Regions from separate parts of the Luteibacter sp. 329MFSha genome, predicted to be linked through region 2. Evidence: predicted binding sites of a transcription regulator. Region 2 holds the regulator's gene; each other region holds the start of a gene.
The links. The regulator sigma-54, encoded in region 2, starts transcription at its own class of promoters, with help from an activator protein. The targets are predictions, from matches to a motif close to TGGCACGNGCNTTGC.
Positions count from the first base shown of each region.

Region 1 (4,957 bases), on a different contig from region 2:
GGCGAGCACACCGGTGTCCACGAGACGCGTCGTGGCGAGCCCCGCCTCGGGCACGGCCCGCAGACGAATACCGGGCGGCGTGTAGCGACCGCGGCCGTCGGTACTGCCGTAGGGAACTTCGCGCGACGCCGAGATCCCGAGATGCAGGACGTCGCCGGGATCGTTGCGCGGCGTCCACGCCGCGCGGCCCGCCACCATGCGGCCGTCGAGTTTGCCCTGTAGATTGCCGCCGTTGTAGTAACCCAGCTGCAGCAGATACCGCTTCCGCGTCAGGGCCCAATCCACGCCGATCCGCCGGTTGGCGTAAATGGCCTGCATGGGAATCGACGCTTCGAGAAACGAGGTGCTGCCGGTGTTCGTGTTGCCCTCGAAACCCACGGGTGTCTTCGTGAAGCCGACGCGCACGGCGCCGAGATCGGTGCCGACCACGGGTTTGGTCTGCATCCGGAAGAACACGTCGAGCCATACCTTCGCCTGGAAATCGAACAGGCCCATGGCGTCGTAGACGCCCTTCTTCTTCACGAAGAATCCCAGCTCCTTCCGCCGGAAGCTTTGCGCATTTTCGTAAAGATCGCCGTCGTGCGAGAAGCGATCGACGTCGTACTGGTACTTCAGCATGAGGCCGAGATCGGTACCGTCGGCGAAGACATGATGGGTCGGCCAGTGCTCGCGCCAGCTGAAATCGGCGGTTCTGGCGGCGAAAGGCGCCAGCAACGCCAGCGCGCCGATGATGAACGTCTTCAAGGATCCTTGCCCCTTCCAGGGCGCGCTACGGAGGTTGGCGCGCGAGTCAGCCCCCGACCTTACCCTGCGCGGAAGACGCCGATCAATCCGGCGCGCGACTCAGCGTTTCGGAACCAACCGGATCTCGAACACCTTCGGCCAATGCTTGCCGGTGACGAACAGGCGGTCGTGCGCGGCATCGTAAGCGATGCCGTTGAGTACGTCGTCCACCGGATTGTCGAGCTTCGAGACATCGAGCAGTCCAGCGAGATCGATCCAGCCGACGACATGGCCTGTCTTCGGATCGATGCGCGCGATGCGTTCGGTCTGCCAGATGTTCGCGTAGATCTCGCCCTTGACCCACTCCAGCTCGTTGACCTGCCGCACAGGCTTCCCGTTCGCGGTGACGTCGATCGACCCGGTGCGCTGGAAGCTGGCCGGATCCAGCACGCGGATGGTCGGCGTGCCGTCGCTCATGTAGATGTGCGTCGCGTCGCGCGTCAGCGCCCAGCCTTCGCCGGGATAACGGAAGCCGCCCGCGAGTTTCATCGTGGCCTTGTCGTAGACGAAGGCCACGCCGTCCTGCCAGGTAAGCTGCACGAGTTTCGTGCCCGAGGTGATGATGCCCTCGCCGAAATAGCCCGTCGGCGTATCGACCTGCTGTACCACCTCGCCGGTGTCGAGGCGGACCTTGCGCACCGTCGACGCGCCGAGTTCACCGGTGCTCTCGTAGAGAAACCCGTCTTCGTAGAAGAGACCTTCGGTGAAGGCGCCCGGATCATGCGGAAATTCGCGCACGATCTTGTACCCGTAGACCGGGATCGTCGCCGCGGCAAGCGAGGGGACGCACGCGAGGGATAGAACGACCACGGCGAGGCGGAGATACGGGAACCTGGGCACGAGAGACTCCATGGCGGACGGCGCATGATAAGAAAAAGGGGCGCCGGAGCGCCCCTTTTCGTCGCACGCACGCGATCCGGGAGGATCAGATGGCGTAGTACATCTGGAACTCGAGCGGATGCGTGCTCGCGCGGTAGCGCGTGACTTCCTGCATCTTCAGCGCGATGTAGCCGTCGATGAAGTCGTCGGTGAACACGCCGCCCGCCTTGAGGAACTCACGATCCTTGTCGAGCGCGACCAGCGCTTCGTCGAGGCTCGCGCAGACCTGCGGGATGTTCTTCTCTTCTTCCGGCGGCAGGTCGTAGAGATCCTTGTCGGCCGGCGCACCCGGGTCGATCTTGTTCAGGATGCCGTCGAGGCCGGCCATCATCAGCACGGTGAACGTCAGGTAGCCCGACTGCATCGGATCCGGGAAGCGGATCTCGATGCGGCGACCCTTCGGGCTCGACACGTACGGGATGCGGCACGAGGCCGAGCGGTTGCGCGCCGAGTAGGCGAGCATGACCGGTGCCTCGTAGCCCGGGACGAGGCGCTTGTAGCTGTTCGTCGTCGAGTTGGCGAAGGCGTTGATGGCCTTGGCGTGCTTGAAGATGCCGCCGATGTACCACAGCGCGGTCTGCGAGAGGCCACCGTAGAGGTCGCCCGCGAAGAGGTTCTCGCCGTTCTTCGACAGCGACTGGTGCACGTGCATGCCCGAGCCGTTGTCGCCGACGATCGGCTTCGGCATGAACGTCACGGTCTTGCCGGCCTGGTGCGCGACGTTCTTGATGACGTACTTCATCGTCATCAGTTCGTCGGCCTTCTTCACCAGCGTGTTGAAGCGCGTGCCGATCTCGCACTGGCCGGCGTTCGCGACTTCATGGTGGTGCACTTCCACCACCTGGCCGAGCGACTCCAGCACCTTGCACATGTCGGCGCGCAGGTCGCCGAGGCTGTCGACCGGGCTGACCGGGAAATAGCCGCCCTTCACGCCCGGACGGTGGCCGGTGTTGGTGCCGTCGTACTTGTAACGCGAGGCCCACGCGGCTTCTTCCGAGTTGATCTCGTAGAACACGCGGCCCATGTCGTTCTGCCAGCGGATCGAGTCGAAGATGAAGAACTCGGGCTCCGGACCGAAGAACGCCGTGTCGGCGATGCCAGTGGACTTCAGGTACGCCTCGGCGCGCTTCGCGATGGAACGCGGATCGCGGCCATAGGCCTGCATGGTGCTCGGCTCGAGCACGTCGCAATGCATGATCAGCTGCTTGTGGGCGCTGAACGGATCGAGGTGCGCCGTTTCCGGGTCCGGCATGAGGACCATGTCGGACTCGTTGATGCCCTTCCAGCCCGCGATCGACGAGCCGTCGAACATCTTGCCGTCTTCGAAGGTGCCTTCGTCGATGGCATGCGAGGGGAACGTCACGTGATGGTGCTTGCCGAGGATGTCGGCGAAGCGCAGGTCGACGAACTCGATTTCCTCGTCCTTGATCAGGTTCAGCACTTTGGAGACGGCGGACATACAAACCTCGAATGGGTGTTGGGCTTCGGGGACGGAGCAAACGTTGTGCCAGCGCCTCCGCGTCTCGCGGACCGGCCTGGGCCAAGCCCCGGCATCATAGACCGGGCGAGGTGGCCATGTGCAAATGCACCGACATGGTGCAACAGGACGGATCTTGCACCTCCTCCGGTCCGATGTCGGCGCCTCGGGGCGTAACGGGATTTACGCTGGCACCATGCGGCGGTTCCCGCCCCCCGGCCGCCGCCATGCGCTTCGCCCTACTCGCCTCGTTCATCGCTGTCGCCACGTCCGCCGCCGTGGCGGAAACCGCGCCCTGCACCTGGGCCAACCCGATCGACATCGACTACCGCTACAACTTCGAGCAGATGAACGAGGGGATCTCGTACCGCACGGGCGCGGATCCCGCGATCGTCCGGTACGACGGTGCGTACTACCTGTTCCAGACGCTGGCCGACGGGTACTGGGTGTCGAAGGATCTGGTGGACTGGCGCTTCGTGAAGCCGGATCACTGGCCCTTCGACAGCGAGGTCGCGCCGGCGACGCTCGTGGCCGACGGCAAGCTGTTTCTCATGCAGTCCGCGTTCGCGCCGCGCCCGCTGATGGTCTCGACCGATCCCGCGCATGGTCGCTGGTCGTTCTGGACGCGGCAGCTGCCAGCGGTACCGGGCGCGACGCAGTACGACGAGACCGGCACGCGAGTAGCGAACGGACCGCTGCCGCCAGGGCCGTGGGATCCGGGCCTGTTCCGGGATGACGACGGCCAGGTGTACCTCTACTGGGGTTCGTCGGACAGACACCCGCTCTACGGCGCGCGGATGGATTTACGGCTCGACTCCGACGAGGGCGAAGGCAAGCGGCTCGCCTTCCTGACGACGCCGGCGGCGTTCATCCACCTCGATCCCGCGAATCACGGCTGGGAGCGCTTCGGCCCCGATCACACCTTGGGCGACCGGCCCGCGTACATGGAGGGCGCATGGATGAACCGGCACGGCGACCGCTATTACCTGCAGTACGCGGCGCCCGGCACCGAGTACAACGTCTACGGCACCGGCGTTTACGTCGGCAGGGCGCCGCTCGGACCGTTCGAATACGCCCCGTACAACCCCGTGGGCTACAAGCCGGGCGGCTTCGTCACGGGCGCGGGCCATGGCTCGACGTTCGAAGACGCGTTCGGCAACGCCTGGAACGCGGGTACCGCGTGGCTCGGCGTGAACTGGACGTTCGAACGTCGCATCGACCTGTTCCCTGCCGGCTGGCATGACGACGGCCAGATGTGGATCGATACGCGATTCGGCGACTTTCCCCAGCGCATGCCGGATCACAAGCTGCGCGACGGGGAAAGCACGTTCACCGGATGGATGCTGCTGTCGTATCGCAAGCCCGTCACCGCGTCCTCTTCGCTACCGGACCACCCCGCGTCCACCGTGACCGACGAAAACCCGCGCTCGTTCTGGGTGGCCCGCGACAACACGGCCGGTCAAACGCTCACGGTCGACCTAGGTGGCACGCCCACCGTGCGCGCCGTACAGGTGAATTACGCCGACTACCGATCGGATCGCTACGGCGACGCTCCCGATCTCGTGACGCAATTCGTACTTCAGGGTTCACTCGATGGCCGCCGGTGGAACGTGCTCGCCGATCTCTCGAACGAGTCACGCGATCGACCCAATGCGTACATCGAACTGACACACCCGACGAAGCTCCGTTATGTGCGCTATGTGCATAAACATGCCGGCGCGAAGCATCTTGCGATCTCGGACCTGCGGGTCTTCGGAAACGCGGAAGGTCCTGCGCCCGCCGCGCCCGTTCGCGTCACGGCGACGCGCGGCACCGATT
Region 1 is NZ_FOJE01000004.1:229,109-234,065, reverse strand. It holds gene BMW54_RS16615 (OprO/OprP family phosphate-selective porin) at 1-744, opposite strand, end outside; gene BMW54_RS16610 (glutaminyl-peptide cyclotransferase) at 844-1,623, opposite strand; gene glnA (type I glutamate--ammonia ligase) at 1,709-3,121, opposite strand; gene BMW54_RS16600 (family 43 glycosylhydrolase) at 3,367-4,957, shown strand, end outside.
Region 1: the regulator sigma-54 is predicted to act here: its motif matches at 3,158-3,172, upstream of glnA (type I glutamate--ammonia ligase).

Region 2 (4,957 bases):
GAGGTTGCGTCCGGGCGCGACCGGAATCGTGATCATCGGCACGTCGACATCGAGCACGTTACGGCGGCTGACGTCGCCGGTGAGGCGCGTCATGGCGTCGTTCTCCTCGCCTTCGCGCATGGGCTTCAGGTGGACGACGAGCCGAAGGTACTTGGAGGGCTTGACCGCGGTGTGACCGAACATCTCGCGGATGTTCAGCACGCCGAGGCCACGCACTTCGAGCAGGTCCTGCAGCAGTTCCGGGCACGCGCCGTCGATGACGTCAGGCGCGATCAGCGTGAACTCGGTGGCGTCGTCCGCGACGAGTCGATGGCCTCGGCTGATCAGTTCCAGCGCGAGCTCGCTCTTGCCGGACCCCGGATCGCCGGTGATCAGCACGCCGATGGAGAACACCTCGAGGAACACGCCGTGCAGCGTCGTGCGCGGCGCGAGCGTGCGGGCCAGGTGGTACTGCAGGTAGGTGAGCAGTTCATGCCCGCGCTTGGTGCTCTGCCACAGCGGCGTATCGGTTTCCTCGGCGACCTCGCGCAGGTCGGGGGGAATCGACTGGTCTTTCGTGACGATCAGCGCGGCCGGCTGGTAGGCGGCGATCTTGTGGATGGCTTCCCAGCGCTGCCGGGAGTCCAGGCCGTCGAGGTAGTTCAGCTCCTCGGTGCCGATGATCTGGACCTTGTTCGGGTAGATCACGTTGAGGTAGCCGACCAGGGAGGGTCGCCGGCTCTGCTTGGCGTTGGGTTCGAGCACGCGCGCTTCGCCGCGCATGCCCGCCGCCCAGCGCAGGGCCATGCGCTCGTGTACGCCGTCGAAGAGTTGTCTGGCGGTCAGCCGGTCCACGGAATGGGTCCCTAGAAGGAAAAAAGCCGGCACGCGGGGCGTGCCGGCTTGCGCCTATTGTGCCATCAAGGGGCGGTCCGGAGGGCGGCGGGCGCCGCCATGGGACCGCGTCAGGTGGCCGCGCGGGCCTCGCGGACCTCGGCGTTGTGGTGATCCTTCAGCTTTTCCTTGTGCTTCTTCAGCTGGTCGGCGAGCTTGGCGATCATGGCGTCGATCGCGTTGTAGAGGGTGTCGCCTTTCTTGTCGTCGTCGAGCCGGGCAAGGCCGTCGGCGTGAAGCCGCGTGCCGGCGCAATGGAGCGTGCCGCTCGCCTTGTGCTCGTTCTTGTCGACGGAAAGCACCACGTCGAGGGCCTTGATGTTGTCGAAAAGGCGTTCGAAGCGACCGATCTGCTGTTCCACGCGCTCACGCAGGGCGGGGGTGATCTGGATGTGCTGGCCGCTGATCTGGATTTGCATTGACGCCTCCTACTTGCTGAGGGTGCCGCCGTTCGGCGACGAGATCGGAACGACACGGTGCCGTTCCTCGAGCCTTGAAACGTTGGGACCGTTCTCCTGTGCCGAGGTTCCCGGTCACCGTCAATGGGCGCGGACACGTTCGCTGGAACTGGGTATACGCATCGCTTCCCGGTACTTGGCTACCGTACGTCGGGCGACCTGAATGCCGCGTCGATGGAGTTCCTCCGCGAGCGCCTGGTCCGAAAGGGGTCGGCGCGCGTCTTCCGCCGTGATCAGTTTGCGCAGCATGGCCTGGATGGCGGTGGCGGACGCGCTGCCGCCGTCTTCCGTCGCCACGCCGCTGGAAAAGAAATGCTTGAGTTCGAACGTGCCGCGCGGCGTATGCATGTACTTGCGCGTGGTCACGCGGGATATGGTCGATTCGTGCATCCCGACTTCCTCGGCCACTTCGCGCAGCACCAGCGGATGCATCGCTTCGGGGCCGTAGTCGAGGAAGGCGCTCTGCCGGCGCACGATCACGTCGGCCACCTTCTGCAGCGTCTCGGCGCGCGACTGCAGGCTCTTCAGCAGCCAGCGGGCTTCCTGAAGCTGGCCCTTCATCCACGTGGCGTCGTCGCCGCGCGCGCGGGCGATGAGGTTGCAGTAGTGCTGGTTGAGGCCGAGCCGCGGCTGGGCGTCGGGATTCAGGCTGACCTGCCAGCGGCCGTTCTCGCGGCGCGCGTAGACGTCGGGCGCGACGTACTCGACGGGCGTGGCGTCGAGCGCCGCGCCGGGCCTGGGATCGAGGCTGCGGATGAGGTTCGCCGCCGCGGCGACGTCGGCCTCGGGCGCCTTGAGCTTGCGGGCGATCTTCGTGCGGTCGTTGCGCGCGAGCAGTTCCAGTTCTTCGTTGACGATGCGGATCGCGAGCTCGCGATGCGGCGTGTCGAGGGAGAACTGCGAAAGCTGGCAGTCGAGGCAGTCGCGCAGGTCGAGGCTGGCGATGCCCGTGGGATCGAAACGTTGCACGCGCTGGCGCACGGTTTCGATCTCGGCGGCACGTGCGCCGAGCTCCGCGGGCAGGGCGGCTTCCACCGCTTCCACGCCGTCGCGCAGGTAGCCGTCTTCGTCGAGCGCATGGATGATCGCGGTCGCGATGGCGTGGTCGCGTGGCGAGAACTGCGAGAGGTTGAGCTGCCACTCCAGGTGTTGCTGCAGGCTCTCCGGGGCGGCGTTCTGCGGTTCGAAGCCGTCTTCGTCGAGACCGCCGGCGCGCGACGGGGCGCCGGCATAGTCACCGGCCTCGCCGTGGAAACGGTCGTCGTCCCAGTCCGGCGCGAGCTCTTCGGAAGGCGCCGCGGTGGATTCGTCGTCGTCCTTGGAGGCCTTCTTCGGGACCTCGTCGCGGGGCGGCGTGTAATCGGCGGCCTCGAAGCCCTCGTCGTCGGCCGCGTCCGCCTCGGATTCGGCATCTTCGGCGAACTCCAGCAACGGGTTGCTTTCCGCGATCTGGCGGAGTTCGGCCTCGAGCTCCAGCTGCGACAGCTGGAGCAGGCGGATGGCCTGCTGCAGCTGAGGTGTCAGCGTGAGCTGCTGGTTGAGGCGAAACTGAAGTCCGGGTTTCATGCCTGCGACGCGTGGGGTTCCCGATCCATCCTAACCCCTGTTGGCCCCCGCAAACCAGCGCCTCGGCGAGCTATTCCCAAGGTGGGGTAGGGCGGGGCGTCAGATCCGGAACTCACGTCCCAGATACACTTCCCGGACCTTTTCGTCCGCGAGGATGTGCTGGGGCGTACCGCGGGAGAGCACTTCGCCGTCGTTGAGGATGTACGCGCGGTCGCAGATGCCGAGTGTTTCGCGGACGTTATGGTCCGTGATGAGCACGCCGATGCCGCGCTCCTTGAGATGGCGCACGATGCGCTGGATCTCGCCCACCGAGATCGGGTCGACGCCCGCGAAGGGTTCGTCGAGCAGCATGTAGCGCGGGCGGGCGGCCAGCGCGCGGGCGATTTCGACGCGACGCCGCTCGCCGCCGGAGAGACTGATGCCCTTCTGCTCGGCGATATGCGAGATCTTCAGTTCGTCGAGCAGGCTTTCCAGCTCGTCTTCCCGCTGCTTCTGCGTCATGCCGTCGCGCAGCTCGAGCACGGCCAGGATGTTGTCGGCGACGCTGAGTCGACGGAACACCGAGGCCTCCTGCGGCAGGTAGCCGATGCCGAGCTTCGCGCGGGCGTGCATGGGCAGGCCGGTGATGTCCTGCTGGTCGAGCTTGATCTGGCCGGCGTCGGCCTGGATCAGGCCCACCACCATGTAGAAGCAGGTCGTCTTGCCGGCGCCGTTCGGGCCGAGCAGGCCGACCACCTCGCCTTCGCGGATGGAGAAGGCGAAATCGCGGACTACCTGGCGTGCGCGGAAGCGCTTCTGCAGGCCTTGGGCTGAAAGCATGGGTCAGGGCTTCTTCGTGTCGGACGCCGCGGGCTTCGCGGGTGCGGCCGCGGGCGTGGTGTTCTTGGGCTGGAAGGTCATGTGCACGGGGGCGCCGCTATTGCTTTCGCCCGTCATCGTGCTGTCCTTCGTGTTGTACGTGAGCTTGTCGCCATCGGCGGTGCCCTTGACCGGCTGGTCGATGTGCGCGTTGCCGGTAAGCACCGCGTAGTCCTCTTCGACCTTGTAATCGACGTTGTTGGCGCGGCCGTGCATCCAGTTGCCGTCGTCGTCCTGCTGCTGCATGGTCGCGGGGCCGCCGTCGACGATGACGCGCTTCACGGAGTTGTCGTCGTTGAGGTACACGGTGGCCTTGGCGCCCGTCACCTTGAGCGTGCCCTGCGTGATGATCACGTTGCCCGTGTAGATGACGATGCCCTGCGGCTGCTGCTTGCCGTCGAAGGACTTGGCGTTGATGTCGACCACGGCGTTGCGGTCGGACTGCTTCGCCGCGACGGGCAGGGCGGCCAGCATCCCGGCGCCCAGCACGACGAGAAGGGCCTTAGCGCTTGCGCGGCTGATACGTGCTGTGGACTGCATCGAGGAGCTCCAGGTGCTTGCTGTCGAGATTGGCGCGCATGCCAACGCCATCCATTGTAGAGGTTCCCTGAACGATACGGGCCGCCTCGGCCGTCTCCAGGCGATTCTCCTTCGGCCAGGCGCTGACCTCGGAGGTGTCGATGCTGGCGGGGGGCGTCGTGCCGAAGGCGACGCGGTCCATGTGCACCTTGCCCTGCAGCTTGAGCATGCTGCCGTCCTTGTTGACCCAGCCGTACTGCGAGTGGCCGGTCCAGGGCGGTGCGTTGGTCTCGTTGGTCGAGGGCAGCACGAAATCCGGCGCGTTGATGTACAGCGACTCGTCGCCTTCGCGGCGCTCGAGATGCGGGGCGGTCAGCGTGAAGGCCGCCTTGCCCTCCTCGTTGAACGAGTCGAGGTTGAAGTTGGTGAGCACGTAGCCCGATCGCGGCGGCCCCACGAAATCCTGCACCTTCTTCTCGGGCGCCGTGGCGTAGTAGAGGAGCACGCTCGCGCCCAGCGCCACGGCGAGCATGCCCGCCACGCCCGTCGCGCTGCGGTCGCGGAAGAAATTCAGCACGCTCACAGCCAGCGGTCCCGCTCGGCTTCCGCCTTGCCCTGCGCCGCGAGGATCAGGTCGGATACCTCGCGCGCCGCGCCGTAGCCGCCCGTCAGCCGCGTGCGCC
Region 2 is NZ_FOJE01000001.1:2,246,331-2,251,287, reverse strand. It holds gene hprK (HPr(Ser) kinase/phosphatase) at 1-834, opposite strand, end outside; gene raiA (ribosome hibernation-promoting factor, HPF/YfiA family) at 945-1,292, opposite strand; gene BMW54_RS10180 (RNA polymerase factor sigma-54) at 1,413-2,897, opposite strand; gene lptB (LPS export ABC transporter ATP-binding protein) at 2,997-3,716, opposite strand; gene lptA (lipopolysaccharide transport periplasmic protein LptA) at 3,720-4,295, opposite strand; gene lptC (LPS export ABC transporter periplasmic protein LptC) at 4,258-4,857, opposite strand; gene BMW54_RS10160 (KdsC family phosphatase) at 4,854-4,957, opposite strand, start outside.

Region 3 (4,957 bases), 2.1 Mb from region 2:
TTGTCGTCCGGATGGAAGTTGCCCGCTCGCGTGTACGAGTAGCCGGAACCGTCGCGGATCGTGAAGAAGCCCGCGCCGCTGAGCGCGAAATCGTACGAGTTGCCGGTCTGGGTGTTGTTGCCGTCGCTGAACTGCTGGGCGATGTTCGTCAGGCGGACACCGCTACCGGCCGCGTTGGCCGACAGGTTCTGTCCCGCCACCGAGTAGACCTGCGAGAACTCGGCGCGCGAGCCCTTGAAGCCGACGGTGTTGACGTTGGCGATGTTGTTCGCGGTGACCTCGAGGTCGGCGGACGCCGCGTTGATGCCGCTGAGGGCGATATCGAAAGGCATGGTGGATTCCTCGCTGTACTTACAGGATTTGCGCGATCTGACTGAGCAGGGCGCCGCCGTAGCCGGCCACCTGCAGGTACGTGCCGTCGGTGCCCGAAGCACCGACGCCTTCCACCTTGCCGCGAACGAACGTGTCGATCGCGGTTCCGCCGGAAGTCGCGGAAAGCTGGTAGACGCCGTCGGCGAGCTGCGTGCCGTCGTCGGACTTGCCGTCCCAGGTGAACTTGACCAGGCCGGCGTCCGGCTGGCCGAGCGACATCGTGCGGACGACGTTGCCCGCCTGGTCCTTGATCTGCACGTTGACGTACGTGCCGGAGTTGCCGACGTTCACGGCGCCGCCGAGCGTGCCGTCCGTCAGCTTCGCCGCCTTCGACGGCACCAGCACCTCGGTGCCGACGAGCGACGCCGCGCGCACGAACTGGTCGCCGCTGAGGTTGCTCGCCAGCGAGTCGAACGACTGCTGGAGCTGCTGCGTCGCGGCCACCTGCGAGAACTGCGCCAGCTGGGCGACCGTCTGGGTGGCGTCCATCGGCTTGGTGGGATCCTGGTTGGTCATCTGAGTGACGATGAGCTTGAGGAAATCCGACTGGCTTAGGGTCTGCTGCTGGAGCTGGCTGGACGACGAGGCCGCCGCGCTGCCACTGCCGATGGAATCGACTGCCATGGGTTGGTCCTTACTTGCCGAGGTCGAGCGTCTTCTGCATGAGCTGCTTGGCGCTGTTCATGACTTCGACGTTGTTCTGGTAGGAGCGCGACGCGGAGATCATGTTGACCAGCTCGTCGACCGGGTTGACGTTGCTTGAATAGACGTAGCCGCTTTCGTCCGCGAGCGGATTGGAGGGCTCGAAGCGCGACTGGATGGGCGCCTGGCTTTCCGTCACCCCCATCGTGCGCACGCCCGCGTTCTCCATCTGGCCGTTGACCTGCTGCTGCACCGCGGAGAACAGCGGCTGCTTCGCGTGGTAGGCGGCCGCCTCGCTGCTGGCGACGCTGTCGGCGTTGGCCATGTTGCTGGCGGTGGTGTTCAGGCGCGCGGACTGCGCGGCCATGCCGGAGCCGGCGACGTCGAAGATCTTGATCAGGCTCATGAGCTGCTCCCCGTGATCGCAAGACGCATGGTGTGGATCTGGCCGTTGATGAAGCCGAGCGAGGCCTGGTAGTGGATCGCGTTGGCCGCGAACTGCGCCTGCTCGACCTGCGTGTCGACGGTGTTGCCGTCCATGGTGGGCTGGGTCTCGACCCGGTAGGCCATGCGGTCGGCGTCGGCGAGGGCCACCGCGGGATTGCCGCCGATGTGCCCCGACGAGGTCGCGGTCATGGGCAAGGCATTGCCTTCCACGGCGCCGGTCGCGGCGGCCATCACCTTGCGGAAGTCGAGGTCGCGGGCCAGGAAGCCCGGCGTATCGGCGTTGGCGAGGTTCGAGGAGATCACCTCGGCACGGCGCTGCCACAGGCCCAGGGCCTGCGCGTGGACGCCGAACAGCGAATCGGGTTTGTCGAGCATGGGTCCTGCCCCCTCGTGACCTTGGCGAAGAGGCAGGAGCAAGTCGCGTGCCATGCATGCGACGGCCACGAAAAACGGCGCCGTGGCGCCGTTCTCGGGGATCAGGGAGCGGGGTCGAACCGTCTGGCGCCGGAATTCCGACGCGCCGTACGCGCTGTGACGACGGTGATCCGTCGCCCGGCGATCAGGCCGGGAGCAGTTCGAGGACGGTCGTCGCCAGGATGTCCGGCTGGAACTTGGCGATGAAGCGGTCGGCGCCGACGCGGTCGACCATCGCCTCGTTGAACACCCCGCTCAGAGAGCTGTGCAGCAGGACCTTCAGATGACGCAGCTGCGCGTCGTCGCGGATGGCGCGCGTGAGGGCGTAGCCGTCCATCAGGGGCATTTCGATGTCGGACACGACCAGCGCCACGCGCTCGTCGACCGGACCCATGGCCAGGGTGCCGAGCACGTCCAGGCCTTCACGGCCGTCCTTCGCCACCACGCACTCGAGGTCCATCTTGCGGAACAGGTCGACCAGCTGCGTGCGTGCCACGAGGGAATCGTCGACCACCAGCACCCGACGATTGCGCGCGTGTTGGACCACGGCGGCCTGCTGGATGCGGTCCGAGAGCTCGACCGCCTGGGGATCGACGCTCGCCAGCACCTGCTCCACGTCGACCACGGCGAGGAGGTCGCCATCGAGTCGCGTGACGGCATTGACGCGGGCGCCGTAACCCAGCGCGGCGGGCGGCGCCGTCATGTTGGCGCCGTCGACGTGCACGATGCGGTCCACGTCGGACACCAAAAAGCCCTGCACCGAGCGATTGAACTCGGTCACGATCAGGTGCGCCGTGTCCACCGCGGCGAGCGGGGGGTAGCCCATGGCGGCCGCGAGGTCGATCACGGGAATGGTGTTGCCGCGGTAGTCGAAGCTGCCCGCGACCAGCGCGTGCATGCTCGGCATGCGCTCCAGCCGCGGCCGGCGCAGCACTTCGCGCACCTTGAAGACGTTGATGCCGAAGGCCTGGCCGTCGCCCAGGCGGAACAGCAGCATCGCCACGCGGTTGTGCCCGGCCAGGCGGGTGAAGGTTTCGACGGTGTCGAGGAGCGGTCGGGCCATGGCTGCGCGGCGTCTGCGGATGGTGTCGCGAACCGTATCGGCCAGCCGGCGCGTTTCTGTAGCCGGGCCGTGGCATGTGGATTGCATGGCTCAAGATGTCACGCCCCCTGACGATCTATTGGGGCGACCACTAAAACAAGCGAAAGCGAAGCCATGACCCTCCTCTGGAGCCAGCACGTCCGTCTCATCGCCCACGCGGCCGCCAGCGGCGACGCCGCGCGCGTTCGTGCGCTGTCCGCCCAGTACCCGGCGGCCGCCAGCGCGCTCGGCGCGCTGCTCAAGCCCGCGGAACCGCGCACCGTCGCCGCGACCACCATCCAGGCGATCGAGCAGCAGGGGATGGTCCTGACGAACGCGCAGGCGCTCGGCGCGACGCTGCAGGAACTCGGCACGGCCGTCGAGGGCGCCCGCGATACCGCCGGTCGTTTGACGGAAGCCGGCGCCAGGATTTCGACGGCCATCGACCAGGCCCACGCGGGCGTGGCCGGCATGGCCGACGCCGGCGGCCAGGGTCAGGCGACCTCGGCCGAACTCGACGGCCAGCTGCGTCTTCTGCGGAGCGCCCTGTCGGGCATGAGCCGCAACCACGCGCAGTTCTCCGAATACTTCACGGCCATCCGCAAGCTGACGGCCACGGTGCAGGACATCGCGCACCAGACCAACCTCGTCGCGCTGAACGCCGCGATCGAGGCGGCCCGCGCCGGCGAGGCCGGCCGTGGGTTCGCGGTCGTGGCCGACGAGGTCAAGCAGCTGGCCGAGAAGACCACGCAGGCCACCGCGGAGATCGACCAGGTCACGCAGGCGGTCGGCGAATTCGCCGGTCACCTGGACGACGCGGTCCAGACCAGCCTTCGCCGCCTCGACCAGTCCCAGGCGGGCATCGCGGGCATGCAGGCCTCACTGGGGCGCGTCGACGACGCGGTCCGCGGCGCCCGTGGCAGCCTCGACGCCGCCCGCGAAGGCATGTCCGCCCTCACGGGCCGTGTCGCCACCATCCAGTCGACGCAGGCCTCGCTGGGCCGTGTCACCAACGAGGCACGCCGTCAGGCCGACGCCGCCGCGCGCGCCGCGGTGCTCGCGCACCGGCTCGGCCTCGCCCGCCTGGAAACGGAAGGCAATCTCGACGCCGCAAGCCTCAGCCAGATGATCCGCGAAGCGAGCCAGGGCCTGCGCTACGCGCTCGAGCTCGCCTCGCGCGATCCGTCGGGCCTCGATCGTCGCTGGCTCGATACCACGCCGCTGATGCGCTGCATCGACCAGCTGCGCGCGTTGCGCCCGGACGGCACGGCCGATGGCGTCCGGGCCGCCGGCGAGCGCTTCTCGGTACTTGCCTCGCAGTACGCGATCACGCTCGGCGAAGGGCGTCACGTCGACGCCAGCCACATGCTCCCGGGCCTGACGCGCGAACTCGACGCCATCGCCCAGGGCCTCTCCGCCTCGCTCGCGGAGCGCGCGGCGTGATCCACCGTCTCCTCGCCGCCGGCGTCGTGCTTCCCGCGCTGCTCGCCTGCCCGCTTCCCGCGGCGGCCACGCAGTCGCTGGACGCCGTGCGCGCGCTGGCGGTGGACTGGCTGCAGGCGAACCGCAATCTTCCCGGTGCCCGCATGACCGCGGAAGCCGGTCCGCTCGACAGCCGCCTGCGCCTGACGGATTGCGCCGCCCCCTTGCAGGCGTCGCTGCCGGGCAACCGCCCGCTGGGCGCGCGTGCCAGTGTCGTCGTGCGCTGCCCGGTGCCCGGCGGCTGGACCGTCCGCGTGCCGGTCAAGGTGCAGATGTTCGCGAGCGTGCTGGTCACCAGCCGCCCGCTGGCGCGGGGCGACGGTCCGGGCGCGGCCGACGTGCATAGCGAGGAGCGCGACGTCGCCAGCCTCGCCTATGGCTACATCGCCAGCCTCGACCAGGTCGGCGGCCGCGCACTTGCCCGGCCGCTGAACGCGGGCACCGTCCTGACCCCCGGCATGCTGGCCGGACGCCAGGCCGTGCGTATCGGCGACGCGGTGAGCATGGAAGCCACCGTCG
Region 3 is NZ_FOJE01000001.1:115,151-120,107, reverse strand. It holds gene flgE (flagellar hook protein FlgE) at 1-332, opposite strand, end outside; gene BMW54_RS00555 (flagellar hook assembly protein FlgD) at 352-996, opposite strand; gene flgC (flagellar basal body rod protein FlgC) at 1,007-1,420, opposite strand; gene flgB (flagellar basal body rod protein FlgB) at 1,417-1,836, opposite strand; gene BMW54_RS00540 (chemotaxis protein) at 2,021-2,938, opposite strand; gene BMW54_RS18890 (methyl-accepting chemotaxis protein) at 3,092-4,399, shown strand; gene flgA (flagellar basal body P-ring formation chaperone FlgA) at 4,396-4,957, shown strand, end outside.
Region 3: the regulator sigma-54 is predicted to act here: its motif matches at 1,875-1,889, upstream of flgB (flagellar basal body rod protein FlgB).